DNA from 4 places in the Arthrobacter sp. lap29 genome. Region 1 is predicted to be linked to each of the others. Evidence: riboswitches for the same ligand, from Rfam matches in the RefSeq annotation. Region 1 holds a riboswitch; each other region holds the start of a gene.
The links. A riboswitch is a leader RNA that binds a small molecule or an ion and turns the genes downstream of it on or off. The one in region 1 is predicted to bind S-adenosylmethionine.
Positions count from the first base shown of each region.

Region 2: another riboswitch for S-adenosylmethionine. It lies ahead of RY113_RS01515 (aminotransferase class V-fold PLP-dependent enzyme); the one in region 1 lies ahead of RY113_RS12220 (bifunctional o-acetylhomoserine/o-acetylserine sulfhydrylase).
Region 3: another riboswitch for S-adenosylmethionine. It lies ahead of RY113_RS06885 (OsmC family protein); the one in region 1 lies ahead of RY113_RS12220 (bifunctional o-acetylhomoserine/o-acetylserine sulfhydrylase).
Region 4: another riboswitch for S-adenosylmethionine. It lies ahead of RY113_RS09135 (hypothetical protein); the one in region 1 lies ahead of RY113_RS12220 (bifunctional o-acetylhomoserine/o-acetylserine sulfhydrylase).

Region 1 is NZ_JAUCEK010000006.1:185,269-192,895, reverse strand. Features, by position in the region: gene RY113_RS12240 (histidine phosphatase family protein) at 1-559, opposite strand, end outside; gene RY113_RS12235 (CPBP family intramembrane glutamic endopeptidase) at 630-1,511, shown strand; gene RY113_RS12230 (VOC family protein) at 1,687-2,325, opposite strand; gene RY113_RS12225 (Tex family protein) at 2,440-4,986, shown strand; SAM riboswitch class IV at 5,207-5,324, shown strand; gene RY113_RS12220 (bifunctional o-acetylhomoserine/o-acetylserine sulfhydrylase) at 5,400-6,716, shown strand; gene RY113_RS12215 (homoserine O-acetyltransferase) at 6,809-7,627, shown strand, end outside.
Region 2 is NZ_JAUCEK010000001.1:339,076-346,702, forward strand. Features, by position in the region: gene RY113_RS01510 (class I SAM-dependent methyltransferase) at 1-751, opposite strand, end outside; gene RY113_RS01515 (aminotransferase class V-fold PLP-dependent enzyme) at 883-2,295, opposite strand; SAM riboswitch class IV at 2,340-2,453, opposite strand; gene hisN (histidinol-phosphatase) at 2,615-3,430, opposite strand; gene rsgA (ribosome small subunit-dependent GTPase A) at 3,569-4,687, opposite strand; gene aroA (3-phosphoshikimate 1-carboxyvinyltransferase) at 4,691-6,040, opposite strand; gene RY113_RS01535 (DoxX family protein) at 6,047-6,562, opposite strand; gene RY113_RS01540 (sigma-70 family RNA polymerase sigma factor) at 6,841-7,530, shown strand; gene rsrA (mycothiol system anti-sigma-R factor) at 7,533-7,627, shown strand, end outside.
Region 3 is NZ_JAUCEK010000003.1:289,749-297,375, reverse strand. Features, by position in the region: gene RY113_RS06900 (hypothetical protein) at 1-895, shown strand, start outside; partial or broken gene RY113_RS06895 (1-aminocyclopropane-1-carboxylate deaminase) at 1,130-2,117, opposite strand; gene RY113_RS06890 (GntR family transcriptional regulator) at 2,130-2,798, shown strand; gene RY113_RS06885 (OsmC family protein) at 2,913-3,455, opposite strand; SAM riboswitch class IV at 3,493-3,611, opposite strand; gene RY113_RS06880 (ABC-F family ATP-binding cassette domain-containing protein) at 3,868-5,505, shown strand; gene RY113_RS06875 (NAD(P)/FAD-dependent oxidoreductase) at 5,948-7,348, shown strand; gene RY113_RS06870 (hypothetical protein) at 7,476-7,627, shown strand, end outside.
Region 4 is NZ_JAUCEK010000004.1:332,575-340,201, forward strand. Features, by position in the region: gene RY113_RS09110 (MFS transporter) at 1-796, shown strand, start outside; partial or broken gene RY113_RS09115 (enolase C-terminal domain-like protein) at 761-1,743, opposite strand; gene RY113_RS09125 (hypothetical protein) at 1,668-1,883, opposite strand; gene RY113_RS09130 (inorganic diphosphatase) at 2,325-2,864, shown strand; SAM riboswitch class IV at 2,942-3,053, shown strand; gene RY113_RS09135 (hypothetical protein) at 3,066-3,353, shown strand; gene RY113_RS09140 (hypothetical protein) at 3,620-3,907, opposite strand; gene RY113_RS09145 (VIT1/CCC1 transporter family protein) at 4,067-5,158, shown strand; gene RY113_RS09150 (LOG family protein) at 5,159-6,271, opposite strand; gene RY113_RS09155 (rhodanese-like domain-containing protein) at 6,490-6,798, shown strand; gene RY113_RS09160 (DUF4253 domain-containing protein) at 7,124-7,627, opposite strand, start outside.

The DNA of each region.
Region 1 (7,627 bases):
CGTTGGAGGGATTGTTCAGTGACTCAAAATACTCCACCGACCAGTGGAACCAACGCATGCAAAATAGCCGCATGGTCAGCCCGTGCGTGACCAGTAACGTGTTGGGAGCGTAGTCGGGGCGGGCCCAGTGGCGGAAGAGGGTTTCCATGAAGGAGGAGACCCTGTCATAAACATCTGAGCCCGATTCGCCTTCCCGAAAGCGGTAGAAGAAGTGACCGTAGGCGTTGCGGAGTTCCTTTTGGTCGGCAATCTCTGCGGGGTTCTGGAAATTTGCCCAATCCTGCTCCCGCAACCGCGGCTCTTCCATGACGGTCTCTACGAGGTCCCCCAAATTCATGGCTTCAAGGGTTTGATGGGCACGCAGATACGGTGAGACATAGACGCGCACTTTTTGGCCATCCAATTGCCGGCGCACATGCTCACCGGTTGCCTTCGCCTGGGCCACGCCCAGCTCCGTCAATGGGATCCGGTAATCCGGCAGCCGGTTGTAAATGCTCTGGTCCACATTAGCCGCCGACTGGCCGTGACGGACCATGATGATTTGACGAGGAGCACCCATCTGCTGACCCTATCCCAGCCGGGGTGCGGTCCGGGTGCACAAATGCTCTGGGCCGTGCATCATTACGTATATGAGTGAACAGCGTCCCGTACTTCCCGCTTCCGACGGCGGCCCTTTTGTCCCAGCCCCAACCCCCTCACGTGCCGGGGGCGCTGGACTTGTGGGAAGCCCTGATTTTGCTGGGGGTGCGGATTTTGCTGGGGGTGCGGAGTGGGGGAGTAAGTCCCGGCGCCGGCTGATCATTGAAGTATTGCTGGTCCTGGGACTCTCACTGGGGCAGTCGGCCGTGTACTCGGTGGTCTCGTTGCTGGACAAAATGAGCCGGGCACCCATAGCCCAAGGCACTTCTACCTTGAATACTGTCCAAAGCAACCGCGAGTTCTTTGACTTTACGTACCAGATTCTTGGCATCTTCTTTGCCCTGGTGCCGGTCATGCTGGTGTTTTATCTGCTGGCCGAGCCGGGCAAGTCAGTGTTCAAAAAGATCGGGCTCGATTGGCGGCACCCGTTCCGTGATGCGCTGGGTGCGCTGGGCTTGCTGGTCATCATTGGGGTGCCATCGTTAGGGCTGTATGCGGCTGGCCGGGCCATGGGCATCACCACCGAGATCATCCCCAGCGCCCTGAATCAGTACTGGTGGACTATCCCTGTACTGATCCTCTCAGCCATCCGGGCCGGGGTGCTGGAGGAAGTGATTCTCAACGGCTACCTGCTGGGGAGGTTGACAAAGATTGGGCTAAGCTGGTGGGCTGCCATCTTCCTGGCGGCATTGCTGCGGGGAAGCTATCACCTCTATCAAGGCTTCGGCCCGTTCATTGGCAACTTTGCCATGGGCCTGCTCTTTGGCTGGGTTTATAAAAAGTGGGGCCGAGTAGCGCCGTTGGTGATAGCCCACGCGCTGGTGGACATTGCGGCCTTCACGCTGGGCCCGGCACTGGGCTTCGGCGGCTGATGTTTTCTGCCCGGCGTGCTGTGTGCACTGTGCGCCGGGTACGCGTGGGCGCGCCGAGGACCGTGGACCGTGCGCCGGGTACGCGTGGGTACGCCGGGCGAACTGAGAAACGCCAGCAGGGCCCACCCTCACTGGAGGATGGGCCCTGCTGGCTTAGTGCTTGATGGTGAGAGTGCTAGATGGTGACCTGGCCGTTAGCCGTTTCAAAGGTGACGGACATGATGCCGGGGGTGCCGCGCGGGGCGATCCATTCCACAGCGACGTCTTCCAGAGGGGCCTCGACGGGTTCGCCGAGCCATTCTGTGACGCGTTCGGCGCTGCCGGCAATGGTCAAGGAGGACAACCGCACGGTGGCGGCACGGGCCTGGGAAGGGTGCAAGGTGGGGTCGCCCTCCCATTTGAGCATGTAGGGGACTTGGGGGTCGGCAATCAGGCCCTTGATGCCGATCTGTTGCCAGATAAGTTCCTGGCCGTCGGGGAATTTGCGGTTGCCCGGGACCGCGCTGCGTCCCAGTCGATCCTCAAAGGGGGCTAGGTCGTCAACGGCGACGCACCAACCCATCCAGCCACCACCTGCTGCGGAGCGGGCCTTGACAGCCTGTCCAAAGGGGGCCTTATCCGAGGCCGGGTGGTTGAGGCACTCGACAATTTCCAAATAATGGTGATCGGTCAGGGGGATGATCATATTGCGGGTGCCGAAGCGCGGGTGTATTCCGCCCTTCACCGCGGTGACCCCGAGGGCTGTCGCGATTCGCTCCGTGGTGGCAGCCAATCCATCTGATTCACTGGCGTAAGAAACATGATCCATTCGCATGAGTTCATCTTGGCACTTTGTTCCATTCCGCTCGACTTAGCGTTACCTAAGTCACATGGGACGTCTGATGTTGGGGTGCTGCGCGAACTCTGCCGGTGGGGCAGAATTGATAAGGTGACTGAGACTGATGCACCCTTGAATCTGCCCACCGCCGCAACCGTGGCCGAGCGTATAGCCACCGCCATTGCCGCCGAGTTGGGTGTGCGCGCCGCCCAAGTGCGGGCTGCCATTGGCTTGATGGACGACGGCGCGAGCGTGCCCTTTATTGCCCGGTACCGAAAAGAAGTCACCGGGACCCTCGATGACACGCAATTGCGTGATCTGGAGGAGCGGCTGCGTTATCTGCGTGAGCTAGAGGCCCGCCGCATGGTGGTGCTGGAGACCATCCACGGGCTGGGCAAACTTAGCGCGGTGCTGCGCCGATCGGTGGAGACTGCCGCCACAAAATCGGAGCTGGAGGATCTGTACCTGCCGTACAAATCCACCCGCAAGACCAAGGCGGATACGGCTAGGGAAGCGGGTCTGGAGCCTTTGCTCGACGCGCTGCTGGCGGACCCCTCAAAGTTCCCGGCCGTAGAGGCTGACGCCTTCGTGGATGCCGGACGCGGTGTGGACACAGCCGATGACGCGCTTGCCGGCGCCCGAGCCATCCTGATTGAACGTGCTGGTCAGGACGCGGTTTTGGTGGGCGAGCTGCGTGAACGGCTCTGGAAAACTGGCCGGCTGCGGTCCTCCGTCAAGGCGGGCAAGAGCTCCGACGGGGAGAAGTTCAAGGACTATTTTGACTTCGCACAGCCGCCGCACACCCTGCCCAGCCACCGGGTATTGGCCCTGTTGCGCGGTGAAAAAGAGGGTGTGCTCTCACTGGATTTGGCAGAGGGTGATACCCGCGATGCAGACGCTCAAGTGCAGGCCCGCGCCAAGTATGAAAACGCCGTGGCCCACTCACTTGGCATTGCCGAATCCGGCCGCGCTGCCGACTCCTGGCTCGTGACCAGTGCCAAGCTGGCGTGGCGCACACGCATCCTGACCCGCCTCTCGGTGGACCTGCGCGTGCGCTTGTTCCAGAGTGCAGAAGAGGAATCAGTGCGGGTCTTTGCTGCAAACCTGCGCGATGTTCTGCTCGCCGCCCCGGCCGGAAACCGCTCCACCTTGGGCCTTGATCCGGGCCTGCGCACAGGTACCAAGGTGGCGCTCGTGGACGGGACCGGCAAAGTAGCGGCAACGGATACCATTTACCCGCACGCACCGGTAAATCGCTGGAACGAATCCCTGGCAACCCTGGTATCACTGGCGCAAAGGTATGACGTTGAGTTGATTGCTATTGGCAACGGCACGGCGAGCCGTGAAACTGACAGGTTGGCCACTGAACTTGTGGCTGAGCTCAAGCGGATCAATCCCGAGCGAAAGGTCACCAAGCTGGTGGTCTCCGAAGCTGGCGCGTCCGTCTATTCGGCGTCCGCCTTGGCTAGTGCCGAACTGCCTGGCATGGATGTGTCTTTGCGCGGCGCTGTCTCGATTGCTCGCCGGCTACAGGACCCGCTGGCTGAACTGGTCAAGATCGAACCCAAATCCATTGGGGTGGGGCAGTATCAGCATGATCTGACGCCGGCCAAGCTGGACCGCTCCCTCGACGCCGTCGTAGAAGACTGTGTCAACGCCGTGGGGGTGGACCTGAATACTGCTTCACCTGCGTTGTTGGCGAGGGTGGCCGGGGTGGGTCCCTTGTTGAGCGAGAATATTGTGGCTCACAGGAACCAGCACGGGCCCTTCAGCAAGCGGCGCGAACTGCTCAAGGTGGCGCGGTTGGGGCCCAAGGCTTTTGAGCAGTGTGCCGGGTTCCTGCGGATCTCCGGGGGAGCGGAGCCGCTGGATGCCTCCAGTGTGCACCCTGAAGCGTACGGTGTGGCACGTAAAATCCTCGCTGCAGTGGGTGCAGGGGCCCACGATATTGCCGGAGGCGTTGGGGCCGTGGGTGGCGTGAACCCGGCCGACTTCGTGGACGGTGACTTTGGTCTGCCCACGGTTGCTGACATCATCTCCGAGTTGCAAAAGCCTGGCCGTGATCCCCGGCCCCGTTTTGAGACTGCCACCTTTGCTGAGGGCATTGAGAAGATCACCGATCTGCGCCCCGGCATGATTCTAGAAGGCACCGTGTCGAACGTGGCCGCCTTCGGAGCCTTCGTCGATATTGGTGTCCACCAGGACGGGCTGGTCCACGTCTCAGCCATGAGCAACAGCTTCGTTTCGGACCCGCACACCGTGGTTAAATCCGGTCAAGTGGTGCGGGTGAAGGTTCTAGAAGTTGAGCCCGAGCGCAAACGCATCTCCTTGACGCTGCGCCTTGATGATCAAGCCGGGGAGAGGAACGCCAAGCCCGACGCCGGCTCCCGCACGCCCGGAGGTCCCTCACCTGCGCGCAGTGCGCCCCAAAGTGGCAACCCGGCGGCCAAGAGTGGCAGCCCGGCTCCGAAGAGTGGAGCTAGCGGCCAGCGCCGGCAGGGGAATCCGGGATCGCAGGGCCGCCAAGGCGGGCAGCCCCGGGATAGAGGGACGGGCACCTCCACCAATACGGCTAATACCACCAACACAGCCAGTACAGCCAACACAGCCAGTACAGCCATGGCAGAAGCCCTGCGCCGGGCAGGCCTAGGAAAGTAGCCACTCGCTTACCGGCCCGCCCGGACAAGCCAGTGGAAAATGATCCCGATTTGCGCCCAAAACTCTGCCGGGCGCCATGTAGGGAGAAAAATCTCTCCAATATCAGTGACTAATTCGCCCTAAAGCTCTCTCTTGCGCAAATTCCACGCAGATATTCGCACAAAGTCATAAACTCGTCATATTCTTGCGAAATCTTGGGCATTCTTTCACACTGGAGGCAGGTCATGAGTGTCAGCGAATAGCCCCGGCTTGCTGACCGGCAACCCTCCTTCCGCGGCGGGGTGCCCCGGGTGAAGACCTGGCACCGAACCATCCGGTTTGAGGTGCAAGCGCGGGCCATATCCGTTCAGGCCCTTCCCGCATGGCGCGGTGGAGGGCCTTTGCCGTAGGCCTCTAGTGTGAAGGAAACAACCATGAGCAACGGTTGGTCATTTGAAACCCGTCAGATCCACGTAGGTCAGGAGCCCGACGCCACCACCGGCGCCCGTGCCCTCCCCATTTATCAGACCACGTCTTTCGTCTTCCCGTCCGCAGAGAGCGCTGCCGCCCGCTTCGCGTTGACCGAGTTGGAGCCCATCTACACGCGCCTGGGCAATCCCACCACGTCCGTTGTTGAAGACCGCATCGCGAGCCTTGAAGGCGGCGTTGGTGCGCTGATGCTGGCCTCGGGGCAGGCCGCCACCACGTTCGCCATCTTGAACATTGCCGAGTCCGGGGACCATATTGTCTCCAGCCCCAGCGTGTACGGTGGCACGTTCAACCTGCTGGCCCACACGCTGAAGAAGCTCGGCATTGAGGTCACCTTCGTTGCCGATCCCGATAACCTGGATCAGTGGCGTGCCGCCGTGCAGCCCAATACCAAGGCCTTCTTCGGCGAGACGGTCTCCAACCCGCGCCAGGACGTCCTTGACCTGGAAAACATCAGCGCGATTGCCCACGAGGCCGGTGTGCCGCTGATTGTGGACAATACTCTGGCCACCCCGTACCTGATCCGCCCGCTGGAATGGGGTGCGGACATTGTCATCCACTCCGCCACCAAATACCTCGGCGGGCACGGTACGGCCATTGGCGGGGTAATAGTTGACGGCGGCAAGTTTGATTTCGCTGCAAACCCGGAGAAGTTCCCCGGCTTCAACACCCCGGATGAAAGCTACAACGGTCTGGTCTATGCCCGTGACTTGGGTGTGGGCTGCGCACTAGGTGCCAATCTCGCTTACATTCTCAAGGCTCGTGTGCAGTTGCTGCGTGACCTGGGAGCAGCAATTTCCCCGTTCAACGCCTTCCTGATCGCTCAGGGCATCGAGACGCTGAGCCTGCGCGTGGAACGGCACGTCAGCAACGCCGTCACGGTGGCACAGTGGCTGGAAGGAAATGAAAACGTGGAGGCTGTGGCCTACGCGGGCATTCCCTCCAGCCCTTGGTTTGAGCGCGGTCGCAAGTACGGCCCCAACGGCACTGGTGCCATCATCGGTTTTGACATCTTGGGAGGGCTCGAGGCTGGCAAGCGTTTTGTTGACGGCCTGGAGCTGCACTCGCTGGTGGCTAACTTAGGTGATGTGCGTTCCCTCGTCATCCACCCCGCTTCCACCACCCACGCCCAGCTCACGCCGGAGCAGCAACTGGCCGCAGGTGTACGGCCGGGTCTGGTGCGCTTGTCGGTGGGTTTGGAAAACGTTGCAGACATCATCGCTGACCTTGAAGCCGGGTTCCGCGCCGCAAAATCGGCGTGATCCGCGTGGGACGGGCTGTGGGTAAGGGCTTGTTGTCCTCGGGGTTCGCTGCTGCCGCGGCGCAACCTGTTGGTGAGGACTTCTGTGCAGCTGTGGGACAAGGCGGAGGTGTGTTGCGCTCGATCGAGATCGGCGCCCTTCCCCTAGAGGCCGGGGGCGTGCTGCCCTCGGTGACCATGGCTTTTGAATGCTGGGGGACATTGAACGCCGCCGGTGACAATGCCGTGCTGATCCAACATGCATTGACCGGAAGCACGCACGTCAGCAGGGGCGAGTCCGAGGAAGATGGTTGGTGGGAAGGCCTCGTTGGCCCCTGCGCCGTTATTGACACCAATAAGTACTTTGTGGTGTGCGCCAACATGCTGGGCGGCTGTTACGGAACCACCGGCCCCTCCAGTATTGCGGAGGACGGCAAACCCTACGGTTCCCGGTTCCCCTTCATCACCATCCGTGATTCTGTCGAGGCCGAGGCCCGGTTGTCGTCGCGCCTGGGCGTCACCTCGTGGCATGCGGTCATTGGCGGTTCCATGGGCGGTGCCCGTGCACTGGAGTGGGCGCTCATGTACCCCGAAAAGGTGCGCCGTTGCGCCGTCGTCGCTTCCTGTGCCTCCAGCACTGCCGAGCAAATTGCCTTCGCCCAGGCCCAGGTGCTGGCCATCCGGCAGGATCCGCATTTTGTTGGCGGCGACTATTACGACGGCGCTGCCCCCACCACAGGTCTGGGACTGGCCCGGCGGATCGCGCACATCACCTACAGGTCTGAGCCTGAAATGGGTCAACGGTTTGGCCGTAAATCCCAGGACGACGGCGGCACCATCAGCCACGTGCGGCTCGCCCCGGAGGTGGGGGGACAGTTCCAGATCGAGAGCTATCTGGACCACCAGGCGCACAAGTTGGTGGGCCGTTTTGAC
Region 2 (7,627 bases), on a different contig from region 1:
GCCATGTTTGGGAGCTGTACGGTAGCTCAATGCTTTCACCGGGCGCGTGTTCCAGATGCTCATACAAGTACCACTGCAGATTGGTGATGACCTTGTCCCTGACCTGGTCTGTTGCCCTGAGGTAATAGCTGCGTGACTTTGCCAGATCGATGATCTCCTCAGCCGTGCGCTGCTGGGACCAATGGGTGGTGTGAGGTTGGGCTGGGAAGAATTCCGGACCAATCTGAGGGCTGAAATCTGCCTTGTGCACATCCCCTGCGTGCATGATCCGGGCTAAGCGGTGAACCCAGGGGAGTCCGACGTCCAGCTGGTTCCAAATCAGGCCCAAGGTTCCCCCCGGACGCAGTACGCGGGCAATCTCAGTACTTGCCGCGAGAGGATCCACCCAGTGCCAGGCCTGTGCCACCACGGCCAAGTCCATGGATTCATCTGGTAGGAGCAACTTTTCGGCGGTACCCACAACGGTGGTGGCCTGGGGCAGCTCCGCGCCAAGGTGCGCCAGCATGTCAGCCGAGGGGTCCACCGCCGTCATCGAGAAGTTGTGACGGGCCAACAGCTGCGTGTATTTGCCCGTGCCTGCACCAATGTCCACCACATTTTGGACGCTCCCGGCAGTTTCCAGCAGCCACGTCAAGGAATCCTCAGGGTAACCCGGGCGCACCAAATGATAATGCCCGCCGCCTTCCAAAAACGCGGCGGCCATGTGTTTGCGCCGCGCCGCATCAAAGACCGGTCCACCGGTGCCTGCCATGGTGCTCCTGAAAGTTGTGCCGGTCAATGCCGTTCAACTTTACCCCCAGGTGCTCCCCGCCCCGCACTTCCGGACGCTACTGCGTCTGCAAAATATGCCCGAATCTAACCGAGCGCTGGTATGGGGGTGGGTTAGTCGATGCTGCAGGGGGCTGCCCCTGCTGTCCCTGGCGTGTTCGGGGCCCAGCTGGGGTACTCCCGGTTGTCATTGGCGGGGACCCAGCGGCCGGAATCCACCACGTAGTCCCAGCCCAAGCCCTCCTGCAACAACGTTTGGATTCCAGCCACCAAGCGCTGAGCGTCCTCCAGCTGTGAGCCCACACCAAAACTTGCGCGCAGGGAACCCGCGGGCAGGCCCAAGCGGTTAAGCAGCGGGTGTGCGCAAAACTTTCCGTCACGCACGCCCACGCCATGCTCGGCAGAGAGGTATGCGGCCACCAGCCCGGCGTCGTACCCGGTGACCGAGAAGTTGACCACCCCAATGCTGCCGCAGTCCGGGTACGTGTCCGCGTCGCTAAAGAGCGAGTGGACAGTGACGCCCTCTAGCTCGTTGAGGCCGGCCACCAAGTGGGCGCGCAATTGCTGCTCGTGCTGGTGCCAGTCATCGGCATTCAGCGCAGCCAGCACAGACGTGGCCTTGGCCAAGGTGGCGGCACCCAAAACGTTGGGAGTGCCGCCCTCGTGGCGGGCCGGTCCGGTGGTCCAGCTGATGGATTCAAGCCGGACGTCCTTCACGGCTCCGCCACCGGCAAGGTGGGGGTGACCGGCGTCGAGCCAGTCAGGGCGGCCCACTAAAACCCCGGCGCCGAAAGGTGCGTAAAGCTTGTGGCCCGAGAACGCCAAGTAGTCAATGCCGGTGGCAGTCAGATCGATCCGGCGGTGCGGCACCAGTTGGGCGGCATCGAGAACAATCCGGGCGCCATAGCGGTGCGCCAGGGCGGTCAATTCGGCCATGGGCAGCACCTCCCCTGTCACGTTGGAGGCTCCGGTAACGGCCACGAGCAGCACGTTTCCTGCCCGCAGCGCCGTCTCAACACGGTCTAAGGTAGCGGCGATAGAGTCAGCGCCAACAACTGAACGGTGCGGCAGGGCCTGCCAAGGCAGCAGATTCGCATGGTGTTCAATGTCCAGGTAGAGCACCTCGCCGTGAACGTTGGAACGGCCCTCGGTGAAGCCCCTCTGTTGCAAAATCGATTCCACACAACCCGCCAACAAGTTCAGCGAATCTGTGGTGTTACGGGTGAAAATGACCGTGTCATCAGGCCGGGCGCCCACAAAACCGGCAACAATCTTGCGAGCATTTTCATAGACGGAGGTGCTGACCTGCGAGGCGAATCCAGCGCCACGGTGCACGCTCGCGTAGAACGGCAGCACCTCATTTAGGTGCGCTGCCACGTCCTTGATGGCCGGGGCAGACGCTGCATAGTCCAGGTTGGCGTAACGCACATGCCCGCCGTGAATCAGGGGGGCCGCCAGATCCTGGCCCACCACAGGCAGGAGCGGTGAATCGATGAGTTGTGTTGCATCCAAAACGGCAGAGCTCATGAGAAATTCCTTTGACACCAAAGGACCTTTTGGGGGTGCCAAGAAGTCCGCGCTTGCCAGAACCGAACAGGTTTGGCCAGGTCGTCACCCGGGGCACCCCACCGCGAAAGGAGGGTTGCCGGCCAGCAAACCGGGGTTTAGCGCTGGCACTCGTGACCTATGCCCAAAAGAGTAGCCCAAGATTTCTGCCGGTGCATCTATTACGTTTCATTTCGTACACCCTGGGTGAGTGCCGCGGATGGTGAAACAAAGAACGACGGCGGGAGGCCGCCGTCGTTCTTAACTCACTTGTACTTTATTATTTTGTGCGTCCAACGGGTCAGCCCAACAAGTCATCCCAATTGGGGTTCAGGCGTTGTAAAACTTCCGTGTGGAGGATGGAATTGGTGGCCAGGGCGTTGCCGCCGAAGGGGCCGTCGGCTCCCTCGAGCGAGGTGAAACGGCCGCCGGCTTCCTGCACAATGGGGACCAGTGCAGCCATGTCATAGAGGTTCAATTCCGGCTCACAGGCAATGTCAACACTGCCCTCAGCCACCATGCAATACGACCAGAAATCGCCATAGGCCCGGGTGCGCCAGACATCGTCGGTCAGGGAGATGAACTCATCACGGTTGCCACGTTCGGCCCAGCCCGTGAGCGAAGAGTATGAGAGTGAAGCATCTTTGAGCTCGGCCACATTAGAGACTCGGATGCGGGTGGCGGCGGCGAGTGACTTGCCCATGTATGCGCCCGTTCCTTGGGCCGCCCACCAACGCTTGCCCAGCGCAGGGGCACTAACAAGGCCGACTACGGGGACGCCGTCGTCAATTAGAGAGATCAGGGTGGCCCAGACCGGCACACCACGGACAAAGTTCTTGGTCCCGTCAATGGGATCGATAACCCAGCGCCGCGAACCGTGGCCACTGCTGCCGAACTCCTCACCCAGGACTGCGTCGCGGGGGCGGACCCGGGAGAGCTGGCTGCGGATGGACTCTTCTGCGGCCTTGTCGGCGTCGGTGACAGGGCTCAGATCCGGCTTGGTCTCGACGGCCAAATCCAAGGCCTTGAAACGGGACATGGTCAGGGAGTCAACACTGTCAGCAAGGACATGGGCCAGGCGGAGATCGTCGTTGTACGTCTGGGGTGCGAAGGTCATGGGTTCACGCTATCGCGGTTTAGGCCCAACACCCGTCAGGACGCCGCTGGGCCTGCGCACCATTTGTCCGCCAACGGTGCGCCACTCTTGAAGTGGAGCACCACTGACGGGTCAACCGTGCGCGGCACCAGGGCCGCGCTAGTCCGTGCTGCCAAGTTCCTTTTCTGCGGCACGGCCTTCGGTACGGTCGCTGGTGCCCAGCAGGCGCCGCAGCGAGGCAAGCCGTGCCGGCCCCGATGCGCCCGCGTGCCCGGCGGCAACGTAGGTATCCACACAGCAATTGACGGCGGCGCTGTCATGTTTGCAGCCGCGCTCACAATCCTCCGTGCCCGGTTGCAGATCCGGGAAGGCGGCAATAATGCGGTCGGGGTCCACATGGGCCAGACCAAAGGAGCGGATGCCGGGGGTGTCAATGATCCAAGAACCGGGCACTGCATCTTGCAATTTCAGCGCCAACGCCGAGGAAGAGGTGTGACGGCCGCGGCCTGTGACGGCATTGACGCCGCCTGTGGCCCGCTGCGAACCTGTCAAGGCGTTAACCATGGTGGACTTGCCAACGCCTGAGTGCCCCACCAGGACGCTGACCTTCCCATCGAGATATCCGTGCAATTGTTCCACGGCGCCACCGGACAGGAGCGCGGAGTGGCCGTCGTCGCTGCGTGCGTCGATGCCAAAGACGCCGTCCGCGGCAGTGCGGCTGATGATGACCGTCATGTCCAGGTGCTCGTAGTTGGCCAGCAACTCTGAAGGGTCCTTGATGTCTGTTTTGGTGATCAGCAGCAACGGCGCAATTCCGGAGTCATAAGCGGCCACCAGGGCCCGGTCGATGAAGCCAGTGCGCGGTTCCGGATTTGCCGCGGCCACCACAATGACCAGCTGGTCTGCGTTGGCCACCACCACCCGCTCCACAGGATCGGTGTCATCGGCACTGCGGCGCAGCAGCGTGCGGCGTTCCTCGATCCGGACAAGCCTGGACAAGGTGTCAGGCTTGCCGGTGGTATCTCCCACGAGAGAGACAAAGTCCCCGGCCACCACGGGATTGCGCCGCAGTTCCCTGGCACGGGCCGCGATCAGGACACGTTGGCTGGGCAGGTCCTCATCCACAATGGCCGTGTACCGGCCCCGATCCACCGTGATAATCCGGCCAATGACGGCATCTTCATGGGCGGGCCGGTCCTTGGTGCGCGGACGGCTGCCCTTCTTATTGGCTCGGACGCGGACATCGGATTCGTCCCAGTTGCTGTAATCCCGTGCCATACCCTAAACCCCGGCTTCAACCGCCGCGGTGCTACCGGTGCCAGCGGACGGTTCGGCGGTTTGGGCCACCATATCCGCCCACATGGCAGGGAAACCAGGCATAGTTTTGGCCGTAGTGCCAATGTTTTCAACCTCGACGCCGGGCACGGCCAAGCCGATGATGGCGCCAGCCGTGGCCATCCGGTGATCGTGGTAACTGTGGAAGACGCCGGCGCGCAGCGGTGCCGGGGTAATGATCAGGCCGTCCTCGGTTTCCACAGCATCCCCGCCCAAGGCGTTGATCTCGGCAACCAGGGCGGCCAGCCGGTCCGTCTCATGCCCACGCAGGTGTGAGATCCCGCGAAGGCGCGATGGCGTTGACGCCAACGCGCAGATGGCTGCCGTGGATGGGGCCAGCTCTGATGTGTCAGAAATGTCCACACCGCGAATTTGCGCCCCGCCCGTAACTGTCAAGACACCGTTTTCGAGTGTCACCGTGGCACCGAACTGGGGCAGGATTTCACGCCACTTATCACCCACCTGGGTGGTGTTGGCGGGCCAGTTGGGGATGCGGACGGTGCCGCGAGTAGCCAGCGCAGCCGCCAGGAAGGGGCCGGCGTTGGAGAGGTCCTGTTCAAGTTCCACGTCAAAACCGGCAATGCTGGCAGGCTTGACGAACCAGTGATTAGGGGTGGAATCATCCACAGAAACGCCCAAGGACCGCAGGATTTCCACAGTCATGGAAATGTGGTCCACGCTGGGGACGGACTCGCCAATGTGCTCAAGGTGCAGACCCTGGGAAAAACGGGAAGCAACCAGCAGAATTGCCGAAATGAACTGTGAGGAACCGCCCGCATCAACTTGCACATGGCCGCCGTGCACAGCGCCGGTGCCGTGAACAGTGAACGGCAAGAAACCATCCTCACCATCGTCAACCCGCACACCGAGCCCCTCCAGTGCCACCACAATCGGAGCCATGGGACGCACCAACGCCGCGGGATCGCCGCTGAACCTCACAGCACCGGAAACCAGTGCGGCCAGCGGAGGGACAAAACGCATGACAGTGCCCGCCAGGCCGCAGTCCACCAGAATCCCGGAATCGGGAGCAGAAAAACCGGCAGGAATGGGGGTGACCACCAGATCCGGGACATCACCGTTACCGGGAACTTCCAAGATGCCGGCACCCAAGGCACGCAGCGCGCCGATCATGAGGTCCGAATCGCGCGATTGCAGCGGTGCGCGCAGACGGGATTCACCCTCGGCGATGGCTGCGAGAACAAGATACCTGTTGGTCAGCGATTTGGAAGCCGGAATTCTTACAGTGGCATCCAGAGGCAGTGCGGAAAAAGGTGCGGGCCAATGGGCGGTGGTCATGGGTTCTTACTGTCCTGTCACATCGTGAGCGAGCGCGCGGACTTGCTTATCCGCATTCTTCAACTGGGTTTTGGCATTCTTTTTGCCGCTCGCAAGCAGTTTCTCGGTGCGCCAAGCAAGACCCGGACGCCCCTCGGTATCCATACTTGCCAGCAGAGCGCCGCCAATCAAGGCAATGTTGCTTGAGAGCTGATTGCGCCGGTGGGCACGGTTTTCCTTGGTGTCTGTGTTCGCATTGCGGTACTCAACCACAGTGGACAGCCCCGCCGTCAGGGCCAGCACGACGGCGGCGGGCCGGGAAAATTTGCCAGCGGCCAGCAGGACGCCGGCACCCACCTGGGCTGCGGCAAGTGCCCGGGCGAGAGTTTTCTCACTGACGTCAAGGGGCAGGGCCGCACTGAGCGGGCCCAAAACAGGTGAGAGTTGCTTGGCTGTCGTCTCTGCGTGGCGCAACCGGTCTAAGCCGGAAAAGATAAACGACGACGCGAGCATAGGGCGGGCGATTGCTCGGATAATGGACAAGGAGGCCTCCTTAGTGGTGCTGTCAGCCATCCGTGGGCGGCCTGTGCCAGCCCGCGGAAGGCTCATGCTGTGTACAAGTCTCCCACGAGTGTTAGTGCTCATGCGCTCATTGCGGAATATCCCGCGCCGTTACCCAGTTTGAATGATTAGAGATGGTTCCAGAGAGCGCCGGGTAGGCGGAAGAAACGTGTGAAGGAAAGGCGGCTATGCAGACTCTTAGCCCTGTGGCGCGTGCAGCAACGGACGGGATGCTGCGTCTGAGCATAGACTCATCAGTGATGAACACTTCCGAGCCTGAGCAAACCACCAGCAACGAAACTGTGAGCACGCCCACTGTGGCTATCACGGACGTTGCGGGTGTTGATGTTGCCAATGAGTCCATTGAAGCAAGGCGCGCCCGTTTTGAACGCGATGCCATGGTGTACGTTGACCAGCTATATTCGGCGGCCATGCGCATGGCGCGAAATCCTGCAGACGCCGAGGATTTGGTGCAGGAGGCCTACACCAAGGCGTTTTCAGCGTTCCACCAATATAAGCCGGGCACAAACCTGAAGGCTTGGCTGTACCGGATCCTGACCAACACCTATATCAACTTGTACCGCAAGCGTCAGCGTGAGCCGCTGCAATCCAATGCTGATTCCGTGGAGGACTGGCAGCTGGCACGGGCGGAATCGCATACGTCCGCGGGTTTGCGTTCCGCCGAAGCAGACGCCCTGGACCACCTGCCAGATTCGGACGTGAAGAACGCACTGCAAGCCATTCCGGAGGAATTCCGGTTGGCCGTGTACTTTGCCGATGTGGAGGGATTTGCCTACAAGGAAATCTCAGAGATCATGAACACCCCCATTGGCACCGTGATGTCACGGCTACACAGGGGAAGAAAACTATTGCGAGATATGTTGGCTGACTACGCCGTGGAACGCGGTTACCTCAAGGACGCCAAGCAACTAACTGAGACGGAGAAATGACCATGGGCGACTGCCAAAGCCTGGGCGATTGCGACGACGAACGCATCGCAAGGATCTACGAATACCTTGACGGCGCGCTGTCCTGCGAGGACCTCAC
Region 3 (7,627 bases), on a different contig from region 1:
CATGGTGTGGGGACGTCTCCTCGAGCGGTTGCTGGCACCTTTCACCAGTCCGGGGACCTTTGAATTTAGCATTGATGCCCTTGGGTGGATCCTTGGCGCCACGGCAACCACGCTGGTTGCTTTGGTCTTTAGCGGCCGTAGCCCCTTGGGTATGGCCAATGAATCCCAGGTTATGGCACTGGAGGAGCTACTGGAGCTCCTGACGCTATTAGTTGGCATTGCCGCCGCCGCAACCATGTGGATGGCGTTGCACAACGTCTTCTTCCTGCCCTCCGACCCTGATTCCGGGCCTAAGTTCTTCCTGGGCATGCTCTCGTTGATGCTGGTTATTTTCTCCGTGGTCCGCCAGCGTGACACGGCAGTACAACGAGATATTGATGAGTTCCACCTGACTACTTCCATGCGGCTGCACATTCAGCGGTGGGAACGGATGTGGGGCATTTCCACACACAACCGGATCCGGGTGGATGGGCGCAAGATCACCAGGCTGGTGGCCTGGTGGGCCTTTGCCGGGCTACTCATCACCTTGGTTTCGTTGATCTTGCACAGTGAGCTCACGCCCGTGCGGGTCCTGCTCTCGGCACTGGCACTGACCCTGCTGGCAGTTGTGAGCGCTGCACTATCCGCTCTGGCAGTGTCCTTGTACCGCAGCAATCCGCGCCCAGGCGTGGGGCTGGCGTACGCCTCAGTACTGCTGGTGGTGGCGTTGGCAGTGGTCAGCCCGCTTGTTGTGGCCGCATGGCAGAACAACAAGGTGTTACTGGCCTTGCTCAGCTACTTCATTTGGCTGGGACCAGCCCTGTTCCTCATTTTCCGCAAGCCCCAGTCCGCCCACATGTCCCTCTCGAATTCAAGCTCTCCGCCCGGCCCAAAAAACGCGTACCCCACGGCCTGATCGCCATTTTCGCCGGCGCCCGTGAGGCAGCGTACTGGGTGGAGCTGACCTTGGAGGCCAGGCGGCAGCTGCACTACCAGACTAAGCTAGCCCGCTTTGAGCTGGCACAGGCCACCGCCCTCGCCGCGGAGGCAGAGCCTGCCAGAGGCGCTCCGATTACAGGGCCGGAAGCCCTTGGCGCTGAACGGGAAGCCCCGAGCGCTGGGGAATCCTGCCCCAGTCCGCTAATGTTCTTTAGCGAAACAGTCCGCTGTAGGCATTCAACGCCAGCCGTCCGCCCGAATGCGCGTAGAGGACGTTGCTGCTGGAAGGAATGTCCTTGCTGCGGACAAGGTCAATCAACCCAGCCATGGATTTTCCTTCATACACAGGGTCGATGATCATGCTTTCAAGGGATCCGGTGAGTTTTATGGCCTCGAGCGTGGAGTCCACAGGGATGCCGGAGTGGTTGCCGGCCCAGCCTTGCAAGACAGTGGTCTCGTCGTCACAGATCTTCCTGTCCAAGTCCATCAGCTCAGCTGTGTGACGGGCGATCCGGGCCACCTGAGCGCGAGTCTTTTCAATGGTGGCTGAGGCGTCAATGCCGATGACGCGCCGCGGCCTGTCTTGTCCCGCAAATCCAGCGATCATGCCTGCGTGGGTGGAGGCGGTAACGGTGCAGAGCACAATCGTGTCGAAGAAGACACCTAGTTCCTTCTCCTGCTGCTCCACTTCATAGGCCCAGTTAGCAAAGCCCAGCCCGCCCAAGTGATGTTCGGAGGCGCCTGCCGGGATGGGATAGGGCTTGCCCTGGCATCTTCGACGTCCTTGATGGCTTGTTCCCAGCTGCTACGGATGCCAATGTCGAACCCAGCTGCATCGAGGTGGACGTCGGCACCCATGATGCGCGAAAGCTCAATATTGCCTACCCGGTTGGATAGCGGGTCCGGTCAGTCCACCCAGTTTTCCTGCGCGAGACGGGCTTTCACACCCGGCTTGCAGCCACTGCCGCCACCTGACGGGTGTGATTCGACTGATATCCGCTGATGGAGACGAGCGTGTCAGCTCCTTGGGCAATGGTGTCCGGAACAATGTAGTCGAGTTTGCGGGTCTTATTGCCACCAAAAGCCAGACCACTGTTGACATCCTCACGTTTGGCCCAAATCCTCGCGCCGCCGGGATGTTTGCTCAGACGCGCCAACTCGTGGACGGGGCTGCGGCCAAACTCCACCTGGGACGATATATCCTATGTTGCATGCCGACTCCTCCGCCCCAGGGAATTCACAAGCGCTCCCTGCTTCGTAATGACGTGTACGATTCCATCCGCGACGCCATCGTCAATGGCACCTTCGCTCCGGGCGAGCGCCTGCGGGATCCGGAGCTAGAGGCATGGTTGGGCGTGAGTCGAACCCCTATCCGGGAGGCTCTGCTCCGGCTTGAGCGGGCCGGGCTGATTATTGCCCAGCCGGGCCGGGCCACCATCGTCGCCCCGCTTGATGCCGCCTCCACCGTGAATGCGCAGCAGGTAGTCGCGGCCATGCACGAGCTGGCGGCGCGGCTGGCAGTTCCCCTGCTGAGCGAGCAGGACCTTGCCGCCATGACCGCTGCCAACGTGCGCTTTGCCGCCGCCATCAAGAAGAACGACGCCGATGCCGCCTTGGCTGCCGATGACCAGTTCCATGCCGTTCTCGTTGGTGCGTGCGGAAATGACATGGTGCCAACCATGCTGGACCAGGCCATGCCACTGTTGCGGAGAGTGGAGCGTCAACGGTTCAGTTCCCACGATGCGCAGCATTCGGTCAGTGCGCATGCGGACATCATCAAACTTGCCACTGCGGGCGACGCCGACGGCGCAGCACTGGCCACACGTGCGAACTGGCTGGCTCTCGGCATCCAAGCAGTCGCCGAAGAAACTACAGCTTGAGTGTTGTGGGCTACTTGCCTGCGCCGCACCACCGTGTCGAATCGTTAGGCTTCATCCTCGAACACATGCGGTGCGGCGTTCTCGGCGTTGACGCTGCTCAGGATTTAGTGATGTCTAAGCCTTCGTGACGACTGCGCTGACAGGCGTGGTGTTGCTTAACAGGTCTTGGACAGGGCAGCGTGCTTCAACAATGCGGCCGAGCTCTTCGTAGCGTTCCTGCGATTCAGGTCCCGTGATGCTTACGGCTAGGCGGATGTCGCTGAAGCCGGGACGGATTGACTCATCGATCCCGAACAAGCCACGGACGTCCAGATCACCTTCGGCCTTGATGGTGATGTCATCGAGCTGGATACCCAGTTGCTCCGCGTAGAGGCGGTACACCACAACTTGGCAGGCGATGACGGCACCGAGTGCGAATTCCACGGGACTGGCTGCGGCATCGTCCCCAGCAAGTGCGGCAGGTTCGTCGACGAGGAATTGGTGTTTGCCGGCGCTGATGCGCGTGGCCACCGAGCCAACCCCCACGCCGGCGGCTGTGTACGTGAGCTTCGCATTGTCCGGATTGGCTCCGATGCGCTTGGCCCAGGCTGCGCCGGCTTCGCCAAGGCGCGCCGATCGCTGTGCTGCGTCGTCAATAGTTACAGTGGTCTCAGTCATGATGTCTCCATTCAGGGGAACGCAAGTGCCAGGCACCGCGCCATACTTACGCCCGCGGCAGCTGCCGGCGGCGTCGAATCCTCACCTGGGGCACCCCACTATGGTTGCGAGGGTTGCCGTCCAGTCGGCCAGGGCCTCTGACTGGAACTCTTGATTCTGTCCACTAGATTGCCCTGACAGAGGGCCTCAAGCAACCTTGCCGTCACACACGGCAACATTTCGGCGGCTTCCCCGAATCGGTCCGTGAGAAAAAGTCGCTTAACTCAGTTCTAAACGACCTTTTCTCACGGACCGATGGGAGATGCACAATGGAGGCGCGGTTGAAGGCGGGGACGGGTGGGAGCGGGTGCGCCGGGACCCCGGCAGCACAAAAACGTCCGGGCGGCGCAAGGAAGCGACTTAAGATGGATGCATGAGCGCAACACTTGTCGCGAAGGACCTTTCCGGAGGCCACGCACACCGCACCCTTTTCAGTAACCTCTCCTTCACTGTGGCCCCGGGCGACGTCATAGGCGTGGTGGGTGCCAATGGTGCCGGCAAGTCAACACTTTTGGCTCTCCTCGCGGGCGCCACCACCCCGCAGGGCGGCACCGTCAGCACTGCCCCACAAGACGCCTTCGTCGGCTGGCTGCCGCAGGAACATGAGCGGATCGAGGGCGAAAGCATCGCCGCCTACATTGGCCGGCGCACCGGTTGCACCCAGGCCACGGAGGAGATGGAATCATCCGCAGAAGCACTAGGCTCCGGCAACTGCGCCGACGATGACCGCTACGCCGCAGCCCTGGACCACTGGCTCGCCTGCGGTGCCGCAGACGTGGATGAACGCATCCCGGCCACCCTGGCCGAGCTCGGCTTGGACCTCACTCCCAGCACCCCCATGACAGGGCTCTCCGGCGGGCAGGCCGCCCGCGTGGCGTTGGCCGCGCTCCTGCTGAGCCGCTTCGACATAGTACTTCTGGATGAACCCACCAATGATCTGGACCTGGCGGGACTGGCCCGGCTGGAAGAGTTCGTCAGGGGTCTGCGCGGCGGCGTGGTCCTCGTCTCGCATGACCGCGAGTTCCTGGCCCGCACCATCACCTCCGTAGTGGAGCTGGACCAGGCGCAGAACAAGGTGGCCGTGTATGACGGCGGTTACGACTCCTTCTTGGAAGAACGTGCCATTGCAAAGCGCCACGCCCGCGAAGCCTATGACGAGTTCGCGGACAAGAAGGCGGACCTCGTGGGGCGCGCCCGAGTCCAGCGCGAGTGGAGCTCGCAGGGTGTACGCAACGCCATGAAAAAAGCCCCCGACAATGACAAGATTCGGCGCAAGGCCGCCAGTGAATCCAGTGAGAAGCAGGCGCAGAAGGTGCGCCAGATGGAGTCCCGGATCGCCCGCCTGGACGAGGTTGAGGAGCCACGCAAGGAGTGGGCCCTCCAATTCAGCATTGGCGCAGCACCCCGCTCAAGCACCGTGGTCTCTACGCTTAACGCTGCGGTGGTGCGCCAGGGCAGCTTCACCCTGGGGCCGGTGACTGCACAGGTGAACGCTGGAGAACGCATAGGCATCACCGGCCCCAACGGCGCCGGCAAGTCCACCCTGTTGCGGCTGTTGCTGGGCCGCATTTCCCCGAATGACGGTGTTGCCTCCCTGGGCGCGAATGTTGCCATCGGGGAGATTGACCAGGCGCGCAGCCAATTCCCAGAACAGGCTCCGCTAGGAGAGGGCTTCGAGGCGCTCGTGCCGGAACTGAATCAGGGCGAGGTGCGTACCCTTTTGGCTAAGTTTGGGCTGAAAGCTGACCAGGTGACAAGCCCGGTGGGTGCGCTCTCTCCCGGCGAACGCACCCGCGCATCGTTGGCACTTTTGCAGGCCCGCGGCGTGAACGTATTGGTGCTAGATGAGCCCACCAACCATTTGGACCTGCCAGCCATCGAGCAACTCGAGGAAGCGCTGGAGAGCTACGAAGGCACGCTGCTCCTGGTCACCCACGACCGCCGGCTCCTTGAAAACGTGCGCTTGGACTCCCGGTGGATGGTGGAGAGCGGCCAGCTACAAGAGCTTTAAGGCATCAAGCAACGTTCCATAAGGGTCTGCACAATCAAAGGATTGCGCAGACCCTTTGCCGTTTCGCGGAGCCCACAGAAACAAAGCATTAGAAGTACTTACTAATCAGTACGCTTTGACTTATTATCCCTAAAATGTTGCAATAGGTAACAAGTTTGCTGCACTTTTTGGATCTGCAGCAGGCTGCTTTTCGAATCCTGGTGCACTCCTTGTACCTCACACAGGTTCCGGACAACGCCTTCCGCGTGTAAGTTCCGCCAGAACCACGGGCGGCCATCCGCCTGGTCTTTTGCCGCAGCAAGTCTGCCGCCCGCGCACTTAGCGCCTTGATGCTCCGCCACGGGAGCGCCGATCACGGCCCGCCCGTTCATGCTGTTGAGCTATGGATTCGAAGCGTCTGGTGACACGAGGACAAAATGATCCAAATAATGAGGAGAAAAGCATGACATTGCGAGTCGGAATCATTGGAGCAGGCCCCAGCGGCATGGCACAGTTGCGTGCCTTTGACTCAGCAAGCCAGAACGGCGCTGACATCCCGGAGATCATGTGCTTTGAGAAGCAAAGCGACTGGGGCGGCCAGTGGAACAGCAGTTGGCGCACTGGCTTGGATGAACACGGTGAACCCGTGCACTCGAGCATGTACCGCCACCTGTGGTCCAACGGCCCGAAGGAATGCCTGGAATTCTCCGACTACTCCTTCGACGAACACTTTGGCCGCGCCATCTCCTCTTTCCCGCCCCGCGAGGTCCTCTTTGATTACATCAAGGGCCGTGTTGAAAAGTCAGATGTGCGCAAATACGTCCAGTTCAATACTGTTGCCCGGCACACCAGCTACAACCAGGACACACAGGAATTCACGTTGACGGTGGAGAACCTGATCACCGGCGTCACCACCGATCATGTCTTTGACAAGCTCGTGGTCTCCTCCGGCCATTTCTCCACCCCCACGGTCCCCGAGTTCAAGGGCATTGGCTCTTTCCCCGGCGAGGTTCTGCACGCCCACGATTTTCGCGGCGCAGAGCGCTTTAGCGGCAAGAATATGCTGCTGATTGGCGCCAGCTACTCCGCGGAGGACATTGGCATGCAGGCCCACAAGATGGGCGCCGCCTCGATTACTTTTAGCTACCGCAGCAACCCCATGGGCTTCGACTGGCCCGAGAACACTGTGGAGCGCCCGCTCGTCACCCATTTCGAGGGTAAAACCGCGCACTTCTCCGACGGCACCTGCGGCGAGTTTGACGCCGTCGTGCTGTGCACCGGATACCAGCACAAGTACCCGTTCCTGCCCAGCGATCTGTCACTGACGTCCAAGAATGTGCTCTACCCGGGGAATCTCTACAAGGGCGCGGTGTGGCAGGAGAACACCAACCTGTTTTACCTTGGCGCGCAGGATCAGTACTACACGTTCAACATGTTTGACGCGCAGGCATGGTTTGCCCGCGACGTCATGACGGGCGCCATCGAGCTGCCGTCTCTAGCCCAGCGCGAGGCTGATATTCAGCTGTGGCTGGAACGTCAGGCTGCCTTGGCGGATCACAATGCCGAAGCGGATTTCCAGTCGGACTACCTGCGTGAGCTCATTGCCGCAACGGACTACCCGCCGTTTGATCTGCACGCCGTTTCGCAGCTGTTCAAGGACTGGATGCACCACAAGGAAACCGACATCCTGGGCTACCGGGACATGATTCACCAATCCGTGGTCACCGGCACCATGGCCACCAAGCACCACACCCGGTGGATCAATGCCATGGATGATTCGCTGGACCGCTACCTTAATGGCCCGTCGCAAGATGTGGACACCGGCACCCTGACCGCCCTGACCAGCGAGTTCAGCGCGAAGTAGTTTCGCATCAAAGTTTCACGTCGTGGGCCGGGGCAGCTGCCCCGGCCCACTTTTTGCTGGACTATTGACAAGTTGTGTCGTGAAGCGCACTCTAAAAACATAGATCACGTTTTTAGATGGAGGAGTCATGGCAACACATTCAATTCCCGCACCGTCCAGTGGTTGGAGCTCCCAGACACTGGCACGCGTCAAGGCCGAGCCCGCTTATGGGGCTTTCCTGCTCTTGTGGGTTGGCTTCATCGCCATCCCGCTGATCATGGGCGTGGACAAATTCTTCAA
Region 4 (7,627 bases), on a different contig from region 1:
GGACAATGCCGGCGCCATTGCCGGTCCGCTCGTGGCGGGGCTCCTCGTGGGTGTGATCGGCATCCGCCAAGCAATTTTTTTCTCTATCATCCCTGGCGTGTTAGCTGCCGTTGCCATATCCATCGCCGCACGCCAGGCCCGGACCATGCTGTCGGCACCAGCCAACAGGACCCGGCTAAGCTTCAACCTTGGAGAACTTCGCCGCAGTGGTGCGGCCCGTGCACTAGTGCCGGTTGCTTTTTTCGAGCTTGGGAACCTGGCCACAACGCTTCTGATTCTGCGTGCCACGGAAGTGCTCAGCAGCGGCGGACGAACTGCGACTGCGGCCGCAGCACTGGCCATTTTCTTTTACGCCGCCCATAATGCGGCAGCCACTGCTGCTTCACTCGTAGCTGGTCCGCTAGTGGACAAGATCGGTGCGGGTCCCGTGTTCGCTGCTGGCAGTGCAGTGTATGTGGGCGCCTACCTACTGTTCGCTTTCAGCACCTCGTCATCGGCACTGATTCTGACCGGGTTCCTGCTGGCCGGGGTGGGCATCGGCTTTGCCGAAACAGCGGAGTCCACTGCTGTTGCACTAGCGCTACCAGAGAGGCTCCGCGGCAATGGTTACGGCCTGTTGGGCCTGGTGCAATCATTTGGCGATCTGGGCGCAACAATGACTGCCGGCATTCTGTGGGCCCTTTTTTCCCCGGCTGTAGCCTTCACTTATGCGGCTGCTTGGATGGCCGCCTCGATCGCCGCTTCCGGTCTGCTGCGCCCCTCACGGGAGCAGCAGGCCGAAAGCCAGATCTCGTGACGGCGGGCGGCTACTACGACACGCACGCTGGCGCTGTCTGAGCCACTCAGCTACGGCTTGGCACGGGCGCCAGGCCAAAAGCCAACGACGGGTTGGCTTCTGCAATTTCCAACAATCTATTGTATTTGGCGAGTCTTTCACCTCGAGCTGGGGCCCTGACTTGAGCTGGCCGCAGCCGGAACCCACGGTAAGGTCGGCGACGAAGCTGTCGAGGGTTTCCCCAGAGCGGTGGGAGACCATTGCGGTGAATCCACCGGCTTTTGCAACCGTCATTGTTTCGAGGGTTTCGGTGACTGTGCCCACCTGGTTGGGCTTGATCAGTACCGCCGTGGCGGACCCTACCGCAATGCCGTCGCGGACACGGGCTGCTTGGGTGACGAAGAGATCATCACCCACAATCGGCACGCGGGCCCCAAGGCTCTGGACCAACGCGGGCCATGATTGGCGATCGTCCTCTGACAGGGGGTCTTCCAGTCTGCGGATCGGGTAATTATCCAGGAGCTTTCCGTAATAGTCGGTCATCTGTTCAGGTGTAAGTACCTGGTCGTTGACACGGTAGGCCCCGTCAGCGAAGAAAGAATTAGCTGCTGGGTCCAGAGCGATCATGATGCCGGTTTCCCCGGCAGTACGTCCCGAGGCCTCGATAGCTGCCAGAATCAGGTCCAGCGCCTCCTCCAGGCGTGCAATCTCCGGCGCATAACCGCCCTCATCGCCGAGGCCCGTGGCCAAACCCCTGCCACGGAACACTCGCGCTAATGCGTGGTAGACATCGGAGCCCCATTCCAACGCTTCCGGAAAGCTGCTTGCACCAACGGGGCGATCATGAATTCTTGGAATGCCAGTTCGTTTGCCGCGTGCTCGCCGCCGTTGATCACGTTGAAGTGGGGAATGGGCAGCCGCTGCTCGCTCCCAGTCTGCCCCTGTTTGCCGTTCCGTCCAGCTCGCACAAAGCGGCATACAGCTGTGCCAGCGAGCCCCACGCCTGGGAGCCAAGCAACCCGGCCATTTCACCCGTGACAGCAGCAACGGCTTGGCTCACTCCGCGCCCGGACCAGCGCACACCGCCGTCACGCAGTTGGACCTGCACCGTTGGGAAAACCTCTGGAATCAAGAATTTGCATGGCCTTCACGGCTGTTATCCGCAGGTCACCCATCATCGGCTCCTTTTCGAGAATATTTCGCTTGCACGGTCCTCATGCCTTCGCTTTTGAGGCTACTCCCCCCATCCCCTCGCCTTTCCAGTGTCAGTTGAGATGGTGCAAACGATCCAGATAATTGGATGTGGTCATTGGCTGCCATTGAGTCGCTTACGATGCTTCATTCGCTTTCCGGTGGGGAGCGGCATTTCTCAGCTTTGCGCATCTTGTCAGAAACGTGGTGGTTGTGATTGATTGAAGTTCTACGCCACAGGGTTGCGCAGAAGCGGCTACCAGCAACGGTCAACAAGTAGCGGGCAGCCTCCATCACCAGGACGGCAGGCCCTGCGGCAAGGACAAGCTCCTGGCCATCCGGGTGAGAGGAACTTTCCATGCCTGACTACAACAAGCTTCTAAGCTGCGGCGACTATCAGCAAGGACTTCTCACCGGCGTCATCGACATCCCGCATGGTTCCAGCCACAAGATCGAATGGGACCGCACCACTGGCCTGTTCCATCTTGACCGGGTAGATCCGGGCATCTTCGCCAAGCCTGTCAACTATGGTTTCATTCCACAGACCTTGGATGAGGACGGCGATGAACTCGATATTCTGTGCATCACCCGGGAGCCGCTCGTAACAGGGGTAGTTGTTCACTTACGGATCTTGGGCCTGCTGAACTTCCGCGACGGGGAGGACATGGACTACAAAATTCTCACCGTCCCGGTGGACGACCGTGACTCCGGCGGCGCCATTCGTTCCATCGATGATGTTCCTTCGCGTCTGAAGCAGCAAATCGAACACCATTTCAACCATTACAAGGACTTTCAGACGGACACACAGACACAGGTTTTGGGGTGGGGCGGACTCGAGGACGCCATTGTCATTGTGGCTGCCTGCAGCGATCGCTGGGCAGCAAGCCAGGCCGTTTAGGCCTGCAGCGGCGGGTGGTTGCGTAACATTACGCAACCACCCGCCGCAGTTCTGCTTAAGCAGTAGTCTTGAGCCAGCTTCAAGAGATGCGACGCCAAGCTCCGACTGGTCGCACGCCAACCCCATGCTTCACGGGTGGTTCGGATGAGGAAGCGGCCAGCGGAAAAGCTCCGTTGGCAAGAGCATTCGAGGAGTCCACTCATGACTTTTTCAACCATAACGCGCACCAAAAATGCCCCGGCAGTCACCCGCCCACAGGGAATTTCAGTGCTTCCTGCAGTTGATGTGAACCTGGGGGCCGTCACGTTCCTGACCCCGTCAGGCCACCGCGCCTACTACTCGGCGGAGCCCTCCCAGCTGGTTTCGGCGCTGACGCAGGCTGTTCGGCCTGCACGCTGGATCCCGGAGATCGGCACCCTAGTTATCACGGTTGCCCAGACGGGCGCGCGTGCCGGGCGTCATGTGGGTTTCCGACTTTCCGCCTACTGATCCAGTTCGGGAGCATGGCTTTTTCTCAGAAGCACGGCCGGATGAATAGTCCCCTCGGCCGGGGGCTGGTTCCACCGCTTGCCCATTCTTCGTTGGTTCTGCTCCCGGTTGGCGTCCCACGTTGCCCATAGCGAACATCCACTTTCACCATGCGTCGAGTTCGCAGTAGAAGTTGCCGCGGGTAGCAATCGGCGCCAAGGTGGGCTCCCACCTGGACGCCGAATATCAAGCAGCTTCCACCAAGCAGATTTTACCGAGCAGCTGAATTAGGCTGCCGCATTCTCCTTGGCAGCCTTCTTCTTCATTGCCACCACGGTGGAACCCCATGTTGCCCCGAGCACGGCAGCCATGCTTGCCGCCATGACCACCATTCCGGCATTGGCCTTGATGAGTCCGGCAACGAACAACGCAATCATGCACAGCATGCCCATCGCGAAGCCTAACCCCATGTAGCGGGCGCTATTAGAGGTGGACTTGGCCTGCGAGCCGTTGTTCGTCATGGTCTCTCCCGAGGTTTTCCTGGTGCTGTTGGCTTGAAATGGTGTATCAACCATACGCAAGTACTTTCCGTTACGTCAAGTACTTTCTAGGCACTGTTATTTGTCATTTTTATGCGCTAATTCCGGTGCCCCGAAACCTTCTTGCTAGGGATACCGGCCGGAATTTCGCGGGAATACAGGCTACAGTGTTGGCTGACCTAGAGGAGCTTCACCATGCCCGAACGGATTCCCACCCCAGCGCAGATTAAGCGCTGGCGGCAATATTTGGCTGATGAACGTGCCGAAGCTGCTGTCTACCGGGACCTTGCCAAACGCCGAGAGGGCGACGAATACGCCATTCTCATGGCCTTGGCTGAAGCGGAGCGTCGCCATGAACAGCACTGGCTGGATTTACTGGGCGAGCACGCCGAGCCAGCTATCCGTCCCTCGCTGCGCAACCAGCTTTTAGGCTTGCTGGCGCGCCGGTTTGGTTCGGTGTTTGTGCTCGCCTTGGCACAGCGCTCGGAGTCCAGGTCCCCTTACGCCACGGACGCCGACGCCACGGAGGCCATGGCGGCCGACGAATCAATTCACGAAGAAGTCATTCGCGGCCTATCTGCAAGTGGGCGCAACAGTCTCGCCGGCTCCTTCAGAGCGGCCGTCTTCGGCGCTAATGACGGGCTGGTCAGCAACCTTTCCCTCGTTATGGGAATGGCGGCGACGGGGGTTGGCAGTCAGGTGGTGCTGTTTAGCGGCATTGCCGGACTTCTCGCCGGAGCTTTATCGATGGGCGCGGGGGAATATGTTTCCGTACGGTCGCAGCGGGAACTGTTGGACGCTTCGCAGCCCACCCAGGTCACCCTGTTGGCGGCGCCGTCTTTGGATCTTGAAAACAATGAACTAGTACTGGTCTATCTGGCACGGGGAATGTCCCGCGAGGCCGCCGAACATCGTGCTGCCGAACGCATGGGACACTTCAGCTGCGACTGCGATCCGAGCCTGTCACTGAGACCAGAGAACTTTGAGACCACCGATGACCACGAAACTCTAGGCACAGCCTGGGGCGCCGCATCCTCGAGCTTCTGTTTCTTCGCCTCGGGTGCCATCATTCCGATCCTGCCGTTCGTCTTTGGCATGACTGGTGTAGGCGCGCTCGTGTTGGCGTGTGTTCTGGTTGGTGTGGCTTTGCTGGGCACCGGCGGCGTTGTTGGACTGCTTTCCGGAGCCTCACCGCTGTGGCGCGGATTACGACAGCTGGGCATCGGCATGGGCGCTGCCGCCGCCACCTACCTGCTCGGTTTGTTGTTCGGCGCGGTCGTCGGCTAGCTAACCCGCCAGCACTGCACAGGCTTCCTCCACCGAATCCACCAGGAACAGGAAGTCTTCCATGGGCCGCCCTTGTGCCAGCGTCGTCAGCAACGGCATGACAGGAACCTCAACTTCCCAGTATTTTCGGCCTACCAGAACCATCGGAGCCACCGCCCCCTCAGCCGCATAATAGTTCTCGCAGGCATCTTGGAAAACTTCCTGGACGGTTCCTGCCGCGCCCGGCAGGAACACAGTGCCGCCACGGGAACGCTCTAGCAGGATGGCTTCGCGCAGGGCGTTCGTGAAGTACTTGGCAATTTTGCTGGCAAAGATGTTGGGCGGTTCATGCCCGTAGAACCAGGTGGGGATGCCCAGACTTGGCGCCCCCTCCGGATACGCCTCCACCACTTTGAACGCAGCCCTCGCCCACTTTGTGACCGAGGGACGGAAGCCGGGGACCTCGCCCAGAGTGAGCAGGGCACGCTCTAGGGTCTCGGCGTCGTACGTGGAGAGGTAGGCCCCCAAATTGGCGCCTTCCATGGCCCCGGGACCACCACCGGTCGCAACCAGGAACCCGGACTGAGTCAAGGCCCACCCCAGTTTGGCCGCCTGGGCGTACTGTTCACTCCCCCGCGCCGCCGCGTGCCCACCCATGACACCCACTACTGGATGTGGAAGCTGGTCCAGAAAATCATCCAGCGCGTCGGTGATGGCGTGGTCGTGCATGGCCGTGGCAAGCGTTGAGTTCAGGGCCGGCCGCGTTTGAAGGCTCCAATGGTAAATAGCGGCGTCAGGAACGCTCTCATATTCGCCGGTAGCAATGCCCTCGAAAAGTTCAACGCCCGAGTACAGATGTCCGCGATAGGGGTTGAAGGGCAGATGCGGCAAGGCGGGAAAGATCAGGGCACCGCGCCCCCGCAGCAAGTCCTCCACACCGTTTTTGAAAGTGCAGCCCATGAAAATGGCGCCTGATGCGTGCAGCTCCACCAGCACGCCCGAGCGCTGGCGCAGGTCCACGGACTGAAAATGCCAGCCGTGCATGTTCTTGGCGCCGCCGGCAACGAGCGCGTCGAACCGCTCTAGGTCTTCGATTTCAACAGTCCGGGCCTGAGGTGCAAGAGGTGCGTTCACATCTCTCAGCGTAACGGGAGGCGGACCCGGCACCAGAAACGGGCTGGGATGCAGTAGTTAACAATGGAGCTAGGTGCACAGGCAGCCGAACTTAACAGCTGCCTCCGCGCCTCCCTGTTCCCAGGAGCTGGCCCGACTTCGCCTCTAGTATGGAGGTGCAAGTCCCATGCACGACGCCGGAACTTGGCGCCGCGCCCGCCTCACCTTTAGGAGCACCCATGCAGGAAGTCACTACCGCGGATATTCTGACCGCCGATCCCGACGTGCAGATCATCGACGTCCGCGAAGTTGCCGAACTCTCCACGGGCATGATCGAGGACGCCGTGCACATTCCCTCCGGTGAGATCGTGGCACGCGCCGCAGAGCTGGACAAGTCCCGCCGCATCATTGCCGTTTGTCACGGTGGCGGACGCAGCGGCCGCGTCGCCGAAGCACTGACCGCGCTTGGATTCAACGCCGACACCCTGGTGGGCGGCATGAGCGGCTGGGAGGCCGAAGGTCTGCCCATGGTCCCGCCGGAAGCATAGCCGCCCACACTCGGCACAGTCGGCACACGGATCAGTCGGCACACCGGAAGCGCCCGGAGGCCGTAGTTAAGATTGGAGGCCGGTGCACCGGCCTCCAATCTTAACTACGACCTCCGCTGCGTCATCCCGCCCGTCCGGTCTACAACGAAGCACTCGAGTGCGCTCTGGATGAGGGCCCCCAGTTGCCCGAGCTGGCACTCCTAGTGCAGGAACCACCCCCAACTCCACGCTGTGGCGCCGGCCAACGCCGCAGCGACGACCGAATAGCCCAAACACGGCAACACGCTTGCCAGCTTCCGGCTTCCCGCTTCCTATCACCCGGCCGTCAGTCCCACCAGAAATCCCATACGGGGGCGTTGATCAGTCTCTTTGCGTAGTCGTCGCGGCTGGTGGGTGGCTCCCAACTTTGGGAGCCAAAGTTGTCTACACACAGAAGGTAGTGCTCCTCCATCAGCACCGTCGCGTCAGCAAGAGTGGTTGGCGGCCGAGCAACCCGCAACGCCAGGGTGGTTGGCCCCAGTTGATACAGCACTGCCCCAAACCGTTCCTCCCACGACCGGAGCACGGCGGAGATCTCGTGTCCCCCGAGTGAGTAGTTGCCCGGCCCTGCCCATCCCACCAATTGCGGCACGTCCGCAGGCCGCATCGCAGGAACCAGCAACAGCCCCGCCTGCGGGCTGGCACAGCCGGGGTTCCAATTGCTCCACCCCGCAAGCGGGACCTTTTCCACATTGTTCGTCAGTATTTTTCCCACCGGCACCCCGGGGAAAGGCGGACGGTTCTCGGGCAGCGGTTCGCCAGTTTCCCGGGCAACCACGGCCCTCCCATC